Regions from separate parts of the Pseudoflavonifractor phocaeensis genome, predicted to be linked through region 1. Evidence: predicted binding sites of a transcription regulator. Region 1 holds the regulator's gene; the other holds the start of a gene.
What was found. The regulator HrcA, encoded in region 1, represses chaperone genes, less so after heat shock. The targets are predictions, from matches to a motif close to TGTTAGCACTCNNNNNNNNNGAGTGCTAACA.
Positions count from the first base shown of each region.

Region 2: the regulator HrcA is predicted to act here: its motif matches at 1,846-1,876, upstream of clpB (ATP-dependent chaperone ClpB).

Region 1 is NZ_JBCDMT010000001.1:381,458-384,683, reverse strand. Features, by position in the region: gene AAEU42_RS01920 (MATE family efflux transporter) at 1-28, shown strand, start outside; gene hrcA (heat-inducible transcriptional repressor HrcA) at 643-1,704, shown strand; gene grpE (nucleotide exchange factor GrpE) at 1,742-2,308, shown strand; gene dnaK (molecular chaperone DnaK) at 2,542-3,226, shown strand, end outside.
Region 2 is NZ_JBCDMT010000003.1:369,665-372,890, forward strand. Features, by position in the region: gene clpB (ATP-dependent chaperone ClpB) at 1-1,760, opposite strand, end outside; gene AAEU42_RS06480 (hypothetical protein) at 2,522-2,728, shown strand; gene AAEU42_RS06485 (Hsp20/alpha crystallin family protein) at 2,749-3,168, opposite strand.

The sequences.
Region 1 (3,226 bases):
GTGGATCCGGGATGTAACCGCGGCGTAAGGACCGTTTTTTCGGGAAAAGCCCGGTTGATTTTCAGCGACTGCACGTCAAACGTGCGTAAATCTGAGGGACATTTCTTTTCCCGAGGAAAAGTCTTGGATACTGACCTGGTCGCAGATTCCCTTTCTAGTAGACAGTCTACTGCCCGAAGCTAGGGGGGAAAAGCACGGGTGCGTCTGTGCGACCCGTGGTCCCTCTCGCGCCGCTCGGCCGCTGACGTGTTCTTGACACAGCCTGGTCTTTTAGCCTTCCCCTCGGGGGAAGGTGGCAGCCCGAAGGGCTGACGGATGAGGGGAACTCGGGATAATGGGAAAGGCCCTGCCAAACGACAAGTTCCCCTCATCAGTCTGCTTCGCAGACAGCTTCCCCCAGGGGAAGCCTAATTGATAGGCCTTCACCCGGCCACGGGCGTCCACTATCGCCGTTGGCAATCCCACCGTCTTACCGCTAACCCCCGCCCCTTTCCTTGCCACGGAAAGGGGCGGTTTTTTTGCCGCATTTTCCTGAAATCATTCACATTTTATTTACAACCCCAACTATTGACTTTCCCGGTCCATGGTGGTACATTATCTTTAGCACTCAGGAGAATAGAGTGCTAAAATCTTTTTTGTGAGGTGAGCGGCTTGGACTTAAGCGAACGAAAAAAGAAGATCCTCCGGGCCGTCATCGAAAGCTACGTCCAGAACGCCGAGCCGGTGGGCTCCAAGGCGGTGGCCGAATGGGCCCGGCTGGACGTATCCTCGGCCACCATCCGCAACGAGATGGCCGATCTGGAGGAGCAGGGCTACCTGGAGCAGCCCCACACATCCGCCGGACGGGTGCCCTCCCCCAAGGGCTACCGGCTCTACGTCAACGAGTTGATGGGAGACTACAAGCTCTCCATCCAGGAGACCCAGCGGATCAACGAGGCCCTCCACCTGAAAATGAAGGCCCTGGACCGGGTCATCGACGAGGCGGGCCGGGTGGTGGCCAAGCTCACCCAGTACCCCGCTTTCGCCCTGGCCACCGGGCCGGAGAAAATGACCATCCGGCGCTTTGATCTGCTGCTGGTGGAGCAAAACGCTTTCATCGCGGTGGTGATGACCGATTCCAACGTGGTGCGCAACAAGCTCTTCCGGCTCTCGGAGGACCTGAGCGAATCCCAGCTTCAAATGCTGGGCACCCTTCTGAACACCGGTTTCACCGGCCTGACCCTCTCCGAGCTCACCCCCGAGCTGGCCCGGGTGGCCCGCCACGCCACGCGTGAGGCCTACGACCTCATCGAGCTGGTGGTACGCTTTGGAGCCGAGGTCCTGGACGAGCTGACCAAGCGGCCGGTCCACACCGCGGGCATCGCCAACCTGCTGGAGCACCCGGAGTACCAAAGCCTGGAAAAGGCCCAGCCCTTGATGAGCTTCCTTTCCGACGAGGAGTTCGGCCCCTTCCCCATCCGGGTCGACCCCGGCAGCCCCACCGATATCGTCATCGGCCCGGAGAACGTGGCCGAGGCGCTGAAAGATTCCAGCGTGGTCATGGCAAGCTATGACCTGGGCGACGGGATGAAGGGCCTGATCGGCGTGGTGGGCCCCACCCGGATGGATTACGCCAAAATCTCCGCACGGCTGTCCTATTTCGCCAGAGGGCTGACCTGGCTCATCGGCCAAGGCGGGCTTCCCCCCGGCGATCCTGAGCAGTGACGCCGCTTTATCACGAGAATACCAAGGAGGGAATCTCTTGAGTAAGAAAGAGAACAAAAAGCAGGCCCCCGAGGCCGGGGACCAGACCTTGGACGAGGCCGTCCAGACCCCTGAGGCCGAGATCCAGGCCGATACCCCCGGCGCCGAAGGGCCCGATCCCCTGCTGGAGGAGCTGGAGACCCTGAAGGCCAATCTGGCCGATCAGGAGGACAAATTTCTCCGGCTGGCCGCCGAGTACGACAACTTCCGCCGACGTAGCCAGAAGGAAAAAGAGGCCATCTACTCGGACGCCAAGGCCGACGCGGTGAAGGCCCTCCTCCCCGTCTACGACAATCTGGAGCGGGCATTGAAGCAGGACACCCGTGACGAGGCCTACGCCAAGGGCGTGGAGATGACCATGACCGGCCTGAAAAAGGCGCTGGAGTCCCTGGGGGTCCAGGAGATCCCCGCCCTGGGACAGAGCTTCGACCCCACCTTTCACAACGCCGTGATGCACGTGGAGGATGAGGAATACGGCGAAAACGTGGTCGTGGACGTCTTTCAGGCCGGGTTCACCCTGGGCGAAAAGGTGATCCGCTTCGCCATGGTGAAGGTGGCCAACTGATCCCCCGCCGGAAGGCTCCCCTCATCAGTCAGCCCGCGGCTGACAGCTTCAACGACTTTGGCTTGCATCAAGCAGCCCTAAGCGATCGCTAAGGCCCGCTGGACCCCAGGGGAAGCCCTTAAGCCTTCCCCTGGGGGAAGGTGGCACAGCGAAGCTGTGACGGATGAGGGGAACCTTTCGATTTTCATATACTTTTGTATAAAACAATTTACTTTGTTATTGGAGGAATTTATATGTCTAAGATCATCGGTATTGACCTGGGTACCACCAACTCCTGCGTGGCGGTCATGGAGGGCGGCGAGGCCGTCGTCATCCCCAACGCCGAAGGCAACCGCACCACCCCTTCCGTCGTAGCCTTCTCCAAGGAGGGCGAGCGGATGGTGGGCCAGGTGGCCAAGCGCCAGGCCGTCACCAACCCCGACCGCACCGTGGCCTCCATCAAGCGTGAGATGGGCTCCGACTACAAGGTCACCGTTGACGGCAAGAGCTACACCCCCCAGGAGATCTCCGCCATGGTGCTCCAAAAGCTGAAAAGCGACGCCGAGGCCTACCTGGGCGAGAGCGTCTCCGAGGCCGTCATCACCGTCCCCGCCTACTTCACCGACGCCCAGCGCCAAGCCACCAAGGACGCCGGCCGCATCGCCGGGCTGGACGTGAAGCGCATCATCAACGAGCCCACCGCCGCGGCCCTGGCCTACGGCATCGACAAGGAGTCCGACCAGAAGATCATGGTCTACGACCTGGGCGGCGGCACCTTCGACGTGTCCATCCTGGAGATCGGCGACGGGGTCATCCAAGTGCTGGCCACCGCGGGCAACAACCGCCTGGGCGGCGACGACTTCGACACCGCCGTGATGAACTGGATGGTGGCCGAGTTCAAGAAGGACTCCGGCATTGACCTCTCCGGCGACAAGGTGG
Region 2 (3,226 bases), on a different contig from region 1:
CTCACCAGGCGCACGGCCTCGTCCTGGCCCACCACCCGCTCATGGAGGATGTCCTCCAGGTGGAGGAGCTTTTCCCGCTCCCCCTCCATGAGGCGGGCCACCGGGATGCCGGTCCACCGCTCCACGATTTTGGCCACCTCCTCCTCGGTCACCTTGTCCCGCAGGAGGCTGGCCTCCTTCCCCTGGTTTGCCACCAGCTCCTGGGCCTCCAGCCGCTTCTGGAGCTCGGGGATTTTTCCGTACTGCAGCTCGGCGGCCCGGTTCAGGTCGTACTCCCGCTGGGCCTTCTCCAGCTCCCCGTTGGCGTCCTCCAGCTCCTCCCGGAGCTTCTGCACCGCGCCGATGGCGTTCTTCTCGTTCTCCCACTGGGCCTTCTTGGCGTTGAAGTCCTCCTTCAAATCGGACAGTTCCTTGCGGATGTCGGCCAGATGCTCCTGGGAGAGCTTGTCGGTCTCCTTCACCAGGGCCGCTTCCTCTATTTCCAGCTGGGTCATCTTGCCCTGCAAAACGTCCAGCTCGGTGGGCATGGAGTCGATCTCGGTGCGCACCGTGGCGCAGGCCTCGTCCACGAGGTCGATGGCCTTGTCGGGGAGGAACCGGTCGGTGATATAACGGTTGGAGAGGGTGGCGGCGGCGATGATGGCCCCGTCGGTGATTTTCACCCCGTGGAACACCTGGTAGCGCTCCTTGAGGCCCCGGAGGATGGCCACGGTGTCCTCCACGGAGGGCTCCCGCACCATGACGGGCTGGAACCGCCGCTCCAGGGCGGCGTCCTTCTCGATATACTGGCGGTACTCGTTGAGGGTGGTGGCCCCGATGCAGTGGAGCTCCCCCCGGGCCAGCATGGGCTTTAAGAGGTTGCCCGCGTCCATGCTCCCCTCGGTCTTGCCCGCCCCCACGATGGTGTGGAGCTCGTCGATGAAGAGGATGATGCGGCCCTCGGACTTTTTCACCTCGTTCAGCACGGCCTTCAGCCGTTCCTCGAACTCGCCCCGGTACTTGGCCCCGGCGATGAGGGCGCCCATGTCCAGGTTGAAGATGGTCTTGTCCTTCAAGGAGCCGGGCACGTCCCCTTTGACGATGCGCTGGGCCAGCCCCTCGGCGATGGCGGTCTTGCCCACGCCGGGCTCGCCGATGAGCACGGGGTTGTTTTTGGATTTGCGGGAGAGGATGCGGATGACGTTCCGAATCTCCTCGTCCCGGCCGATGACCGGGTCCAGCTTATTCTTTCGGGCCGCCTCCACCAGGTCGGTGCCGTACTTCTTGAGGGCGTCGTAGGTCTCCTCCGGGTTGTCGGAGGTCACCCGCTGGTTCCCCCGCACGGCGGTGAGGGCCTGCAGAATCCCCTCGTAGGTGACGTTGTAGGTCTTGTAGAGCTCGGCCAGCTCCCGGTCGGCGGTCTTGACGAGGGCCAGCAGAAGATGCTCCACCGAGACGTACTCGTCCTTCATCTGCCGGGCGGTCTCCTCGGCGGTGTTCAGGGCCCGGTCTACGCCCTGGGAGACATAGATTTTCCCCATCTCCCGCCCCGGGCCGGAGACCTTGGGGAGCTTCTCCACCTGGGCCTTCACGGCGGCAGCGAAGCTGGGCACGGTGAGGCCCATGCTGGCCAGAAGTTGGGGCACCAGGCCGTTTTCGGCGGTGAGCAGGGCCAGCAGGAGGTGGCTCTGCTCAATCTGCTGGTTGCCGTATTCGGTGGCGAGGGACTGGGCGGCCTGGACGGCCTCCAGGGTCTTCTGGGTGTAGTTTTGAGTGTTCATGCAAACAACTCCTTTCCGGGAAAATACCTTTATTTGAACTTAGTATAGGCGGTTTTCCGGGAAAAATCATGAACGGCGTGTAAACAATTAGCACTCTTCTTATGTGAGTGCTAATTTGTTCTGATTGGTACCTGATTGCATGTCGGGACGTGCGTAAATCTGGGGGACATTTCTTTTCCCGAGGAAAAGAAATGTCCCCCAGACCCCCAAAGAAAAGTCTCTGGTGCTGACCTGCTCGCAGATTCCCTTTTTGGTAGAAGGTTTAGTGCCCGAAGGTAGGGTGAAAAGCACGGGAGCGTCTGTGCGACCCGTGGCCCCCCCTTGCGCCGCTCGGCCGCTGACGTGTTCTTGACACAGCCTGGTCTTTTAGCCTTCCCCTTGGGGGAAGGTGGCAGCCCGAAGGGCTGACGGATGAGGGGAACTGCGGATATGGAAAAAGCCCTGCCAATCCGATAAGTTCCCCCCATCAGTCTCGCTGCGCTCGACAGCTTCCCCCAGGGGGAAGCCTAAGGCCTGTCGAACCCCGGCTCCGTTACGAAGTAAGGGGCTGGGGTCATCCTGCGCTCTTGCGGACATCCCGGGGTGGTTTCCAAAGGAGGGGCGCCTGCGGGTGGCCCACAGGCAGGCCACCCATAAATCTTCACAATTTTAGAATATAAAACTTTTTACACTTAATTAGGTGTAAATCAAACACTTTTTCCAATTAACACTTATAGTAAGCACAAGGGGCACCTATTGCCCCGTCAGAAGGAGGCAAACCCATGGGTACATTCAAAAAAGACCTATCCGAACGCAAACTCTGCGGCACCTGCGCCCACTTCTACCAGCATTACGTCTTGAGGCGTTCCAGCTTCACCTCCGTCTGGTGCGGACACTGCACCACGCCCCGTCTCAAATCCCGGATGCCGGATGACACCTGCCCCAACTGGACCACCAGGGACGAAGAAGAGCCGGTCAGCGAAAGCTGACCGGCTCCTCTCTATTTTGCTTACTGGATGGCAATCTTGTGAGTCTCGGGCTCCACGGGCCTGGCCTTGGGCAGGGTCAGCGTCAGCACGCCGTTCTGATAGGCGGCGGTGATGCCGCTCTCGTCGATGCCGGTGACGTCGAAGCTGCGCTGGAAGGATCCGTACCGCCGCTCCCGGCGGATGTAGCTGCCCTTGTCGTCCTTCTCCTCGCTGCTGTCCTGGTGGACAGCGGAGATGGTGAGTATTCCGTCCTTCAGATCCAGAGAGATGTCCTCCTTGTTAAACCCAGGCAGATCGGCCTCCAGCAGGAAGCTGTCCCCGGCGTCCCGGATATCGGTGCGGAAGGCGGGCAGGTCGGCGTTGGACTTGCGGAAGAAATCACGGGCGAAGTTGTCGAAGGTGTCGAACACGTTGCTGTCACTGCGCTCAAACGGAAGCATACCAAACATAGAAATGAACTCCTTTCTTTGGAGACCCGGCCCTTTTCGTCCCGGCCTC